DNA from 2 places in the Paenibacillus sp. sgz302164 genome. Region 1 is predicted to be linked to the other one. Evidence: a T-box and tRNA genes for the amino acid it is inferred to sense, from the RefSeq annotation. Region 1 holds a T-box; the other holds one or more tRNA genes.
The links. A T-box is a leader RNA that pairs with one kind of tRNA and senses whether it is charged. The one in region 1 lies ahead of ileS (isoleucine--tRNA ligase), so its partner is inferred to be a tRNA-Ile.

Region 1 (6,933 bases):
ACGAGTTGAACCAGCCGCGGTATTGGTCGGAGCCTTCCAAATACAGGTCGGCCGGCCATTGCAGCTCCGGACGGGTCTCCAGAACGCCGGCATGGCTGGACCCGGAATCAAACCATACGTCCATAATGTCCGTTTCCTTGCGGAAGCGGTCATGGCCGCATTTGGCGCATACCGTTCCTTCCGGCAGCAGCTCATGCTCGTCCTTGATGAACCACGAATTCGAGCCTTCCTTGGCGAACAGCCCGGCCACATGCTCAATGGTCTGCTCGTTGACCAGCGGCTCGTTGCAGCTGCGGCAGTAAAAAATCGGAATCGGCACGCCCCATGTGCGCTGCCGCGAAATACACCAATCGCCGCGCTCGGCGATCATGTTGTGCAGCCTGACTTCACCCCAGTTGGGCGTCCATTTGACCTTTTTGATCTCATCCAGCATCTCCTGCCGGAATTTATCGATCGAAGCGAACCACTGCTCCGTCGCACGGTAGATGACCGGTTTCTTCGTCCGCCAGTCGTGCGCGTATTGGTGCTTGATTTCGCCCGCTTTCAGCAGCAGACCCGACTCCTGCAGCATCTCGACGATGACCTTGCTGCCTTTTTCATAAAAAAGCCCTTCAAAACCGGGTGCTTCCGCCGTAAAATGGCCCTGATCGTCCACCGGGCAAAGCACGCCGATCTGGTAGCGCTGGCCGATGACGAAGTCGTCCTCGCCATGTCCCGGAGCGGTATGCACGCAGCCGGTACCGGCTTCAAGCGTGACGTGCTCGCCGACCATGACGAGAGATTCCCTGTCATAAAAAGGATGCTTGCACGTTACATACTCCAGTTCGCTGCCCTTGACGGTAGACAGCACTTCGTAGTCCGTCCAGCCAATCTCCTTGGCGGCCGTTTCCAGCAGCCCTTGCGCCAGCACATACTTTTTGCCGGCCGCCTGCACGACCGTGTAATCAAATTCAGGGTGCAAGCTGATGCCCAGATTGGCCGGAAGCGTCCATGGCGTCGTCGTCCAGATGACGATGGAAGCGTCCTGCGGCAGTTTGCCTTTGCCGTCTTGAACCGGGAACGCGACATAAATCGAAGTCGATACTTTCTCTTTGTACTCGATCTCGGCCTCGGCGAGCGCGCTTTCCGACGACGGAGACCAATAAACAGGCTTCAGGCCTTTGTAAATGTAGCCTTTTTGCACCATTTGGCCGAATACGCGAATTTGCTGCGCTTCGTACTCCGGCTGCAGCGTAATATAAGGATTTTGCCAATCGCCCCGGATGCCCAGGCGCTGGAATTGGCTCTTTTGCTTGTCGACCCATTGCAGCGCATACTCTTTGCAGTACTCGCGGAACTCGTGTACGGACATTTTTTTGCGGTCGACTTTGCCGTTGTTGGCGATCGCCTGTTCGATCGGCAGCCCGTGCGTGTCCCAGCCCGGAACGTAAGGCGCGTCGTAGCCCTGCAGCGTTTTGAATCGTACGATAATATCTTTCAGCACCTTGTTCAGCGCATGTCCGATATGAATGTCACCGTTCGCATACGGAGGCCCGTCATGAAGCACGAATTTCGGCTTGCCTTTGCGGCTCTCCCGAACTTTCGCGTAAATGTCCTCGGCTGCCCACTGCTCTTGAATTTTCGGCTCCGCCTGAGGCAGATTGCCTCTCATCGGAAATTCGGTTTGCAATAAATTCAATGTTTTTCCGTAATCCATTCGTTCCACTTCCTTTAGAAATTTCAACTGCCGCACAACAAAAAAAGCTCCCATCCCCAAAGGGACGAGAAGCTCTGCTCGCGGTACCACCCTCGTTAAAAAGCATACGCAGCGTTCGCGATATGCCTCGCGCTTCGGCTGCTCTTTCACTCGATCATGGATAACGGCATGACCCGATTCTCTCTACTCGGCTTCGAGAGATGCTCCTGGGGGATATTCGGCACGCTGCAGAGGTTAGGCTCACACCAAATCCCTAACTCGCTGGCACTGCGGTTACGTCCTACTCGGTCCAGTCATCGCTTTGCTGCGATACATTTAACAGGAGTATAACGAATTCGCCAAGCTTAGTCAATACGACCTGCCCTTACGGTTCGCTATGATCCATCTGCATGCTGTTCCAGCCCTCGTTATTGAGAAGCTCCAGCTGCGCTTCCAGCAAAGTCCGAAAACGCGTGCGGTAAATGGAAGCCTGCTTTTTCAGCTCTTCGATTTCCAATGCAACCTTACGCGAGCGCGTCAATGCTTCGTTAATAATGCGGTCGGCGTTCTTCTCCGCCTCTTTAAGAATCAGCTGCGCTTCTTTCTTCGAATTGTTCTTCAGTTCGTCGGCTGCTTCCTGGGCTACGATAATCGTTTTGCTTAACGTTTCTTCGATATGGGCAAAATGGTCAAGACGTTCCTGCAGCGCAACCGTCTGATTGTGCAGATCTTTATTTTCACGGATAAGCGCTTCATAATCCTTGATCACCTGATCCAGGAACTCGTTGACCTGATCCTCATCATAACCGCGGAATGAACGGGAAAATTCCTTGTTATGTATGTCCAATGGCGTTAGTGGCATTGGTGCACCTCCTTTGTAAACATAGCAGAATAATAATCAACAAAAAGCTTCGTATGTATATCCCGATTCCACCCAACGGCGGATATCAGTATCCTGCATGTTCAGTTCGACATAAAATAAGAAATTCCTGCAAATCCGCATATATCGTGTCCAATTTCAGGCATACTTGCCGATCTTCACGCGCATTCTGCCTTTTTTTGTAATCCCTTCCACTTCAAGCACCTTAAACCGTCCGAAGCCTTGAAGGGACACCATATCGCCCTCCTTCAGCTGTTTGCTCGGATCTTCCTCGACCTTCCAGTTGACGCGGCAGCGGCCGGCCTGGATCGGAATCAGCACCTTGGCGCGGCTCAAGCGGAATACGTCGCTGACGATTCCATCCATGCGCATCGAAGCGACGGACAGATTCAGTTCGTCCAGCTGCACTGAGGCGATCTGCAGTTTATCCAGCGGAAGCAGCTCCGTCTGGACATGCACGCGGTGCACCTGGGATAAGTGCAGATGCAAGTAATCGGCGGCCTCCTCTGCGACCAGGCAGTGGCAGCCTCCCTCTATAACATGAATATCGCCAATCTTGTCCCGCTTCATGCCGAGTCCAAGAATGGCGCCCATGTAATCTCCATGTTCCAATGTCAAAAACTTGCCGTCGCCGGACGAAACGGCCAAAACCGCGATTCCCATATCTTCATCGTCCACGGGCCGGTAATCGGGGGCAATGATCGCCCGCTTCCGTTCGGCCCCGGTGTAACCGCCATCCAGACGGCAGTGCACATCGGGATGCCGGTTCGCCAGCGTGGTCAAAATAAAAGCCTGCCTGGGGTCCAGAAAATCCGTCCGTTTTACGGCATGCTGCTCGGCGGACCGCTGCACCCAATCCCACGCTTTGTCGACAAAGTGGTGTTCGTCCGGGTGAAAGTGCGAATAAAGTTCTTTTTGCAAGGTTAAAACGCTCCAACTATAAAAGTAATAATGGTTCGAATGCCCAGAACGACAAAGTGCAGCGCGAGCAAGGCGACGATCGGCGAAAGATCGATGAATCCGATCGAAGGAATGATTTTACGGAACGGCCGCAAATACGGCTCGACGAGCTTGCCCAGCAGCTCTCCGATAAAGCTTTCCCTTGCGTTCGGAAACCAGGAAAGAAGGATGTAGCCGATAATCATGAAGTAATAAATTTGCTCTAAGTAACTTAAAATCACATCAATTTGGTAAAGCACTTGCGCAGTCACCTCAATGTCAGGATATGCGTCTACTCCTCACTCATCATCTCGGAGATATGTCCATGAATATCGACCGAATCGGGCGTGCACAAGAAGATATTCGGCCCCAGTTTGGAAATAGACCCATTTAAAGCATATACCGTTCCGCTCAGGAAATCCACTATACGGACGGCTTGATCCGATCGAACCCGCTGCAGATTGACGATGACCGCTCTTCGGGAACGAAGATGGTCGGCGATATCCTGCGTTTCATCGTACGTGCGCGGTTCGCTGAGCACAACGCGGGCATTTTTTTGCGAATGAATGCTGACGACGTTGGCCTTATTTTTACTACGAATCTCGTATGGATTGGTTTCAGGTTCTTCCGGCTGCTCCACAATCCGTTCGCGTTCGACGACTTCTTCCTCCTCCTGCAGCCCGAGAAAATTCATAAAGCGGTTCATTACACCCATAAGGAATACCTCCTTCTCTATATTGGTTGTACGGTTTCACCCGATTCTTTGACCAAAACTGTCCCCAGGCGCACCATGGTCGCCCCTTCCTCTATCGCCACCTCGAAATCTCCGGACATCCCCATGGACAAGTGCTCGACTGCATAAGGCAGTATGCCTTGTCCGTTCAAACGATCCCGCAGCTCTCTCAATCCGCGAAAAACAGGTCTTGTCGCCTCGGCTTCCAGCTCGTAAGGCGCCATTGTCATCAGGCCTGCTATATGTATATGTTTCAGGTTGTTCACTTCGGCGGCAAAGTCGAAAAGCTCCTCAGGTCTCAAACCGTACTTGGTTTCCTCACCGGATACGTTGACCTGAATGAGGCATTGAACCTGCAACCCTGACGCCGCCGCCTGCTTGTCCAGCTCCTTGGCAAGAGAAAGGCGGTCAAGCGAATGAATGTAAGCAAACTTCCCGATGATATCTTTTACCTTGTTCGTCTGCAAATGTCCGATAAAATGCCAGGTGCCGCGATCGTGCAGCGCCTCCCACTTCGGCTTCACATCCTGCCAGCGGTTCTCCCCGATGTGCAGGACGCCTTCGTCCAGCACCGCTCTGGCCGTCTCGAGCGAGACGTATTTCGTAACAGCTATAAGCATAACCTCTTGCCGCCGGCGGCCGGAACGCTCGCAGGCAGCGGCAATTCGGGCCTCCACCGCGTCAATCTGTCCGCGTAAACTCATCTATTCTGCCACCTCGTTTCCATGCATCACGCGAAATCTTGCCGGTCCGGTTCGGTCATTCCGATCCAAGCGATCATTCTTCCCGTAGAACCGCCTTCTTTTCGATGGGAAAAGAACATATCGGTGCTGCAACTCGTACACAACTGAGTTACTTCGATATGGGACGACAAAATTCCTGCTTGAAGTATCAAAATTCGGTTCAAACCTTGCAGATCGAGCATGTATTTCCCGTTTGCCCGTTCTTGAAGAATAGGTTCGGCAGCCGCTGCGGAAGCATGTATCTCCAGCAAAACTTCCTTCACCCGGCTCGCGACGGTATCGTCCACTTCGTAGCAGCAAACGCCGATCGACGGTCCTATGGCGGCCCGGATGTGCTCCGGCTTGCTACCAAAAGTATTTGTCATTGAGGTTATCGTAGCCATGGCAATTTTTAACACGGTCCCTTTCCAGCCTGCATGCGCAAGCCCTGCCACCCGCTGAACGGGATCGTAAAAATAAAGCGGCACGCAATCGGCAAATTGGGCGCACAGGACGATGCCCGCTTCATTCGTAATGAAAGCGTCCCGCGCCTGAATCGCCGTCTCCCGGCTCAAGCGCCCTCGGCCCGCATCGGCTCTTCCAACGACCTGCACTTCGCAGCCGTGCACCTGCTCGGCGTAAGTAAAGCGGGCGAACGGCAGGCCTACCGCTTCGGCGATGAGCTCGCGGTTTTGAACGACCCGCTCTGCGGCATCATTGACATGCAGCCCGCAGTTCAGCGTTCCGTAGGGCGCTTCGCTTACGCCTCCGTGCCGCGACGTAAATCCGGCGGTAAGCTCCGGAAACTGCCGCATCCAGCTCTCCAGGGCAAAAAGCGTCGGCTTTCCTTCTATAACACGACTAACAAACGGTTCCACGCTCTGTTCCTCTCCCTTATTGCATCTTTGTCTCTACTTTAGCACAAAATGAAAAGACACACGATCTTTGCTAGGCTTGCCCTATCCGGGACTGCCTGCCCGTGTGCTTGACTTCAAGCGCGAAATTGCTGATTGTACTCGTAAATCTGCTCGCTCTCGTCGCTTTGCCGGTAAGGCCGCGTATCGTCCAACTTCACCAGTACGACGTCGGCTCCTATTTTCACGATATGTTTCCACGGGATGATGACATCGGTACCCGATCCGAACAAGCCGAAAAAACGGCTTTGGTTCGGCACGACGATCGATTCGATGCGCCCCTGCCGCAAGTCCAGTTCCAAATCGCTGATTTGCCCCAGCTTTTTCCCGTCGACAATATTAATAACGTCCTTCGTTTGAAAATCGGATATTTTCATGAGGCGACACCCTCGCATTTTCTGAAGTTTTTCCGGCTTTGTACTAGTATATGTGGGGTGTGGGCAAAATGTCCTGCCAATCAAAAAAAGACCGTACCGGCCTGTCTAAGCCGATCCGGTCTTTATGAAATTTCAGGTCTTGACGTGTTTTTGCATCTGGGAAATGGCCGATTTCTCCAGCCTGGAAACTTGCGCCTGCGAAATTCCGATTTCGTCGGCCACCTCCATTTGCGTCTTCCCTTCGAAAAAACGCATGGACAAAATCATTTTTTCCCTGTCGTTCAGCTTCCGCATCGCTTCCCGCAAGGCAATGCCCTCGATCCAGGACATATCCTTGTTGCGCTCGTCGCTGATTTGGTCCATCACGTAGATAGGGTCTCCTCCATCATGGTAAATCGGCTCGAACAGCGAGACCGGGTCTTGGATCGCGTCAAGCGCAAAGACGACATCTTCTTTCGGAACGTTCAGCGCCTCGGAAATTTCGTATATCGTCGGCTCCCGCGAGTTTTGATTCGTCAGACTGTCTCTCACCTGCAAAGCTTTATAAGCAATATCCCTCAAGGACCGCGAAACGCGGATCGGGTTATTATCGCGCAGGTAGCGGCGGATCTCGCCAATGATCATCGGCACGGCATACGTGGAAAATTTGACGTTCTGGCCCAAATCGAAGTTATCGATAGCCTTCATCAAGCC
Region 2 (6,933 bases), on a different contig from region 1:
CCGGGGGTGTTTGTTCCTACGACGGCGGACCAGCTATCAGCTTACGTGATGCGGGGGCACCTGCATCAATAGACAAGCGGCGCTAAACGATCGTTCCGCCGGAGGTAGTTGGGAAAACATCATACGTTCAGCAGGCAGCGGCGACGCGAAGGCGTCGTTCATCGATCATTACGTTGTGGCGGCCAGGGCCAAAGTGCGGTGATGATCGGTGATAGTTACGTCTCCGGGCGTTGCGGGACAACGGCATACGAACTTCAGGCGAACACAAGCGCGGCGATGGATGATTGGTCCAGAAGTAAGATTGTACTTTTGGAAAAATTAATCATTGCTACTTGACACTGAAGTTGGTATTGATTTATTATGAGGAAAATTTAGGTATGTAGGAAGGAGCGTGAGCGAGGATGAAAAAGGCATTTGGATATGAGCGCATTCAACAGTGGAGCCCATCGGAAGGCGACCATTTATTTATAAATGCCAAAAGCCTTATACCTCGCCACGCGGCCTTTTTTCGATATCCCTAACTCCCTGACGACAGGGAGGAATTGCAGGCAAAATTGCGTCATTTTTGACGCATTTGTCCGGATATGAAAAGACCGCTGGAGTCCAGCGGTCTTTTTGTTTTTATAAGGCGATGAGGGAATAAAGAAAAAAAATATAAAAAAAAAAGGGTTGACAGCAAAAATAACCCATGATAAGATCATAATCAGTAAAGCGGTAAAACATTAAAGCGATAAAGCACGAAAGCAAAAAAGTGTAACATTGTAAAAACTACGAAGAAAGGAAGGGATAGGCCATGAGAAAGCCATTATTTATGAATCCATGCGAGCAGTCTAATCAGCAACAGCCATTTGGCTATCATGAGATATCGATCATTCATGAGCATGCCGATATTTGGCGCGAGAGCGGCAGTAAAGGGGCATTTAGCAACCTTCTTAAAGCCTATATCCAGCCAATCAAAAGTAGTTTTTACGTGCCACGTTTGGGCCGTGCAATCCTAAAAAGAGGAGGAACGGCTCTAACGTGATCATGAATCGCGGACCGTTCTGAATCTGAATCCGTTGATCCATAGATTTGTACGTAAAAGGCTACTTGCACCCTTGGCGAGTGGTCCATTTGTGTTTGTCGTAATTCCGGACTACCGGGTTAGGCGAAACGATACAAGTGGAACCGCAATGGGCGAGTAGCCTTTTCTACACCGCAATAACGAACATATGTTTCATTGAGAGCGGGGTTATTGCACTCGTATTGAAAACGAGCGCCTCCAAGGGTTCAAAAGACCAAAGGTGAAGCCGGCTAACTCGCAATCAGCAAAATCGTCGATCACAGGTCAAATCCTGCTCGACCCTCCAAATACTTGGCGCATTAGGCAAGCGGTCTAAGCCACAGGACTTTCAATCCTGCATTCGCTCGGTTCGAATCCGGCAGGCGTCACCAAAATGCGGAATTAGTTTAACGGAAGAACGGGTGCCTCCCAAGCATTCGGTATGGGTTCGATTCCCGTATTCCGCTCCAATGGTTGGATAGCTCAGTTGGTAGAGCGATGGTTTGAAGAGCCATGCGTCGTCGGTTCGATTCCGGCTCCAACCGCCATGGAGGTCATGGCGAAATGGCCAACGCGACGGGTTGTGACCCCGTTATCACCGGTTCGATTCCGGTTGATCTCCCTATATTGCCTCTTAGCCAAGTTGGTAAGGCAGCGGCCTTTGAAGCCGCGATCCCAGGTTCAAGCCCTGGAGGGGCAGCCATGCGGCTGTGATGGAATGGCAGACATACGAGCCTCAGATGCTCGTGCAGCGAAAGCTCACCTGTGGGTTCAAGTCCCATTGCCGCACCAAAAAGTACATAAATGAACGGTTCGCAGAGTGTGAGTCGACCATGAGTTGGGTTCAGAGTTGTGGTTGAACGAAACACAAGCTGTAAAAAATCTGCCGGAGATTAACCCGCTCCAAGCAAGGATTTACCGTGTCCACAAGCTGGCGTAGCTCAATTGGCAGAGCAACTGACTTTTAATCAGTAGGTCAAAGGTTCAAATCCTTTCGCCGGCACCAATAGGGGAGAGTAGCGAAGAGGCTAAACGCAGCTGACTGTAAATCAACTCCCTTCGGGGTTCGGCGGTTCGAATCCGTCCTTTCCCACCATATCGGGATGTAGTTCAGCTTGGTAGAACGCTAGTTTCGGGTACTAGAGGTCATCGGTTCAAGTCCGGTCATCCCGACCATATGACGTAGTGGTGAAGCGGCATAACACACCTGTCTTTCGAACAGGGATACACGGGTTCGAATCCCGTCTACGTCTCCAATTCGGTTCCATAGTTCAGTTGGTTAGAACGCTGCGTTGTCAGCGCAGAGGTCAGGGGTTCAAGTCCCATTGGGCCGTCAATATGCTGTCGTAGCTCAGAACGGTTAGAGCATCCGGCTGATAACCGGAAGGTCGGTGGTTCAAGTCCACTCGACAGCACCATATTTAGGGTTATAGCCGATTTGGTAAGGCAGCGCACTGTTAATGCGTGCAATGCAGGTTCGAATCCTGCTATCCCTGCCATGGGATCGTAGCTCAGTTGGGAGCGCAGCTGCTTTTCAGGCAGCAGGTCGGAGGTTCGAGTCCTTTCGATTCCATCATTTATGTAGGGGTCCATGTTCCTCGGCGGCGAGTCTGCCTCCAAAGTAGACTGTGGTGGGTTCGATGCCCACGCCCCCTGCCAATCTTCGGGGTATAGAATAGCGGACTAATTCACGGGACTTTGACTCCCGCATCTCCGGTTCGAATCCGGATGCCCCTGCCACCGGGACGCTCAAGAAGTACATTCGACGATTTTGTTCGAATGGTTCGGTTCACTGCCGAACGTTCCGACAATTTGTTTTTCTGTCCATTGAAGCATGAACGACGGTTCAGATCGACAGGTTCTATTTGAGAGCTGACATCGTTAAAATGGACGGTCGCGTGGGCTTGTAGTTTAACTGGTAAAACACCCGACTCTTAATAGGTGAGAGTGCAGGTTCGAGTCCTGCCAGACCCGCATTTCTTCTGAGCGCCTCTGACGGAACGGCAGACGTAGCGAGCTTAAAATTCGTGGTCGAAAGACACTGAGGGTTCAAATCCCTCGAGGCGCACCAATATCGGGAAGTAGCTCAGCTTGGTCAGAGCACCTGCCCTGGGAGCAGGGGGCCGCATGTTCGAATCATGTCTTCCCGACCATATGGGATTGTGACGGAATGGTAGACGTAGTAGCTTAAGGAGCTGCGGATTGAAAGATCGTGGGAGTTCAAGTCTCCCCAATCCCATCATCATGAGGGCCTTTAGCTTAATGGCGAAGCAGTCGGCTCATAACCGGCCAAACGATGGTTCGATTCCATCAGGGCCCGCTAATCCAAGTACGAAAGGAAGAAGCCAACCTTGCATTACAGGTGAATCCCATGAAGACAAAAATACGACAATTCCCATTGATTCATGAAACGACGTTCCACAATACGACTGAAAAGGACCTTGAGTTTAGTGACGTTCTGGACCGAATTTCTCGTTTCATCGAGAGCGATCCGAGGGCTGTTTATCATCTCGTGGTTACGACGGATGCTCAGACCCATTCTGGCCACACGAAATTCGTAACATACATCGTAATATATCGTGTCGGCCGCGGCGCATGGCTGTGCAGCCGGCAAGTGATTCTCCCGAGGGAAATCCATTCTGTTCAAGAAAAATTGTCATTGGAAACAACCTTCTCAAGCGAGATTGCTGCCCATATCGGTTATGCTGAACGGAATCGCCTCGAAGACATCATTTTGCCGTATATCGACCAAGGGGCAGATATTCGTTTTATGGTCGATATCGATGGTGGTACGGGGGCGAAGAATAAGACGGCAGCCTACATTTCTGAAATGGTTGGTCGAATTGAAGCAATGGGTTTGATCGCACGGGTAAAGCCCGAATCGGTAATGGTGAGTGTTGCTGACCGCGAAACGAAAAGGCCATATCGGTTACGAGCTGCTTCTACTTAATTATAACGGCTTCCGGGTGAAAGGGGATTCCTCCAATTAGAGTCATGGACTTATACGTGTGAGCATGTACGAAGCACGGCCATGGTGACCAAATTCTCCTTCACCTTACGACCTTACATCAAGTGCTAAAATAGATCATTGCAGAGATGAAGGAAAAGAAGCCCATGTTACGGAAAAAGAAACCCCACCCAGTGTTGCTGTCCAAATGCCTTTCTTACGACCAAGATGAGCGCGACATAAATGTAAATCACAAGTATCAGATGATGATAGATTGCTGCAGGCATATCGGCAACTCCTTACATGTTGGTTTCGATATGCTTATTTACAAGTCATATGATTTTTGGTTTCGGTTGCTAGCTGATCAGGTCGTAGTTTTTTGCTACCTGCAGTGCGGTCACTAAAGCTTTGTTTTCCGCCCAAAGCTTTTGGTTCGATTTCTCCATTTCGGCATACTTTTGCGCTTCACTACCGACCAGCTCTTCCCATTCCTTGTTTTCATTCCGAAGACGAACAATTTCCTCTTGTGCTTCCTGCAGCTGCTGCACTAGCGAAGCATCTCTCTCTTCCGGAGCAAGGGCTTGAAGGCTGTTTCGCTCCTCAAGTTGCTTCTCTAAACTCGCATTTTTTTGTTGTAGACCTTCAATAAGAATGTTTTTTCCTTTGAGAAGTTCTTTGTTTTTTTGATACGTATGGTTCATATATTCATATTCGGCTTCAATTGCTCGTAAAGCGGCAGACAAATTACGAAATGAGGGTTGGCCATCGTCTTTAGATGGCGCGGAGTAAGTAGGCAGTGTAGAGAAATATTGCTTTATGGCCGGATCCTGATAGTCAATTTTTACAACGCCATTTTCGATATTACCGTATCGAATCGAGCAAGCTTTTTCGGTGCGGCCAAACAAAATCGAGGCTTGGGGAAAAATGTACTTATCCATGATATTCTTTGCTCTTCGCGAGTCCACAAACAACTTCAAGAGCAACATATCCAGATTCGACCACATTTTATTCTCATTCAAGAGCAATTCATTTTCATTCGAAACCGGATTTCCCTTCATTATATTCAGCTCCCATGGCTCATTTTATTATCATTCTTGCCGACAGGAACAAATATAAACGTTGCCCAGGGAAAAAGTTCTCAATTCATTCCTCAATTCATGACGAGGAATAAATTGATATCTATAAGTAATAATTCACTCCTTGGTTTCTGCCGGAAGCCTTGTTCATTCTGGGATAGGAAATCTACCGCGTTCATGTTACGGTCGCATGCAGAGATATCGATTATGTGGCCGTCCCTACCAACAAGCATGATACAGCAATTTTCATCCCCCTTTTCGAGAAGCAAGATAAAGATCGACCGGAGGAGTGGAAAGAAACATGGTGGAAAATGATTCTGTTTTCCACTGAAGAGCACGGAAGAATCTATAACAGCAATGTGGAGCATTATGCATTTAGCGGTGAGTATATCGTATTCAGCGAATGGGGGCGATACCGTAATGACAGGTTTACAATTCCTTTAGTGGACCCCAAACTATGGAATCAAATCCTCCCCTTTATCCTGGAAAGTGACTCCATGGATCAATACCATATGGGTGCGATATTAAAGCAATTGGGGGTGGAATGGGATTGGTACAATGGAGAGGATTTATACTATATGGACGGATTCTTAGATGCCTGGTTTTACGTCAAGGGGAAATCAGTCCCGCCGCTGGTTCCCGTTTTGAGCCTATAACCTCAATGGAAGCCAATTCGATGTTCCCCTCTTTTTTCAAATCAAGCTCTATGATATAATAATTGCATTACGATTCACAAAATTTTCCCTCCGTCCATTGCAAAATGATTCGTGTAGGGAAGGGTCAAGGCTACTAGCTAGCTAATAAACATAGGTTCGCACAATAGGAGACTATAAGGCATACGGGATACGTATGTCTTTTTTGCGTCTCCTTTTTGTCGTTCCGGAAAACATGGAGGTAATTAAAATGATGAAAAATCTCGCTGATCTCGTGACGTATGTGGTGGAGAAAACAAACGAGCGTCCCTTAAAAAACCTTGAATTTCGCACGTTCGTTTGCAACAACGGAACAGTTGTAGTTTGGGAGGACGGATCAGATACGCTTCAAATTCGTATCGTTAAAGGTGCTCCTGAACGAATTGACTTCACGTTTCCGAATGATCCTTCAGATAACAATCTTGTTAACTGAAGGAATTCGAGTACGTCAATGGTGAACAAGAGGACCGCTTACTTATCCACTTGAACCAAATGAGTAAACTGATGAGCGCATGCTTAGGGTGATAAGAGGGCTTGGCATATTTCATGTGCCGAGTCCTTTTTATTTCAATCGAGATATGGGGGGAGCATGCTTATGCAAATGGCAACGGCTTGTTGTCTGGCAGAACATGCTCAAAGAAGCGGGACTGAGTTCCCTTTGACTAGCGCGTCCCTCATTCGGGTGAGGACCCCGGTTTATACAGCATGCGGAGACGAACATCCAGAAATGGAACAGCTCCGCGATTGCTGCGGCAAACCCGCTCCACTCGACCCAACTACCCTTGGCGAGATTGGTGCGTCACCTGCAGGGAGGAGTTCAATAGCGATTTAAAGAGAAGTTCGATAGCTCACTGTCAAGAATTGGGTAATAAACAAGAATCAGGAGGATGGATAAAGATGGGTAAAGAGACGAGAGCAGGTTACGGGTACGGCATGCATCAACATGAAGCGGAGCGATACTTCATTGATTGGCTGAACAGGACTTACGGAGAGGACTCCTATCGGGGTGGCGGAAACGACATCACGGAGTGGTTGTCCAAGGATTGCGTCGAAATGCCGGTACCCGCTCAGGCTGCGAACAAGGCGAAAGCCACGAAACATTCGCGGGGGAGCGGTAAGCTGGTAAACGGGTTTCGGGTTACGAACGAAACGCCGGCGCTGCTGCGCCTTCAAATT

Region 2: it has a tRNA-Ile gene. The T-box ahead of ileS (isoleucine--tRNA ligase) is inferred to sense a tRNA for this amino acid. The anticodon was not compared.

The regions. Positions count from the first base shown of each region.
Region 1 is NZ_JBVYOL010000019.1:32,884-39,816, forward strand. It holds gene ileS (isoleucine--tRNA ligase) at 1-1,696, opposite strand, end outside; T-box leader at 1,754-2,002, opposite strand; gene AC0LWT_RS27165 (DivIVA domain-containing protein) at 2,061-2,537, opposite strand; gene AC0LWT_RS27170 (YlmH family RNA-binding protein) at 2,694-3,476, opposite strand; gene AC0LWT_RS27175 (YggT family protein) at 3,479-3,754, opposite strand; gene AC0LWT_RS27180 (cell division protein SepF) at 3,787-4,209, opposite strand; gene AC0LWT_RS27185 (YggS family pyridoxal phosphate-dependent enzyme) at 4,227-4,931, opposite strand; gene pgeF (peptidoglycan editing factor PgeF) at 4,958-5,827, opposite strand; gene AC0LWT_RS27195 (YlmC/YmxH family sporulation protein) at 5,941-6,240, opposite strand; gene sigG (RNA polymerase sporulation sigma factor SigG) at 6,373-6,933, opposite strand, start outside.
Region 2 is NZ_JBVYOL010000015.1:206,429-213,361, reverse strand. It holds gene AC0LWT_RS24385 (hypothetical protein) at 794-1,024, shown strand; tRNA gene AC0LWT_RS24380 (tRNA-Glu) at 1,357-1,434, shown strand; tRNA gene AC0LWT_RS24375 (tRNA-Gly) at 1,439-1,512, shown strand; tRNA gene AC0LWT_RS24370 (tRNA-Phe) at 1,515-1,590, shown strand; tRNA gene AC0LWT_RS24365 (tRNA-His) at 1,593-1,664, shown strand; tRNA gene AC0LWT_RS24360 (tRNA-Gln) at 1,671-1,745, shown strand; tRNA gene AC0LWT_RS24355 (tRNA-Leu) at 1,747-1,834, shown strand; tRNA gene AC0LWT_RS24350 (tRNA-Lys) at 1,973-2,048, shown strand; tRNA gene AC0LWT_RS24345 (tRNA-Tyr) at 2,053-2,138, shown strand; tRNA gene AC0LWT_RS24340 (tRNA-Pro) at 2,142-2,218, shown strand; tRNA gene AC0LWT_RS24335 (tRNA-Glu) at 2,222-2,298, shown strand; tRNA gene AC0LWT_RS24330 (tRNA-Asp) at 2,302-2,376, shown strand; tRNA gene AC0LWT_RS24325 (tRNA-Ile) at 2,383-2,460, shown strand; tRNA gene AC0LWT_RS24320 (tRNA-Asn) at 2,466-2,541, shown strand; tRNA gene AC0LWT_RS24315 (tRNA-Glu) at 2,543-2,615, shown strand; tRNA gene AC0LWT_RS24310 (tRNA-Gln) at 2,707-2,782, shown strand; tRNA gene AC0LWT_RS24305 (tRNA-Leu) at 3,029-3,113, shown strand; tRNA gene AC0LWT_RS24300 (tRNA-Pro) at 3,118-3,195, shown strand; tRNA gene AC0LWT_RS24295 (tRNA-Leu) at 3,199-3,281, shown strand; tRNA gene AC0LWT_RS24290 (tRNA-Ile) at 3,291-3,362, shown strand; gene AC0LWT_RS24285 (ribonuclease H-like YkuK family protein) at 3,414-3,992, shown strand; gene AC0LWT_RS24280 (hypothetical protein) at 4,346-5,047, opposite strand; gene AC0LWT_RS24275 (hypothetical protein) at 5,275-5,721, shown strand; gene AC0LWT_RS24270 (hypothetical protein) at 5,969-6,190, shown strand; gene AC0LWT_RS24265 (hypothetical protein) at 6,655-6,933, shown strand, end outside.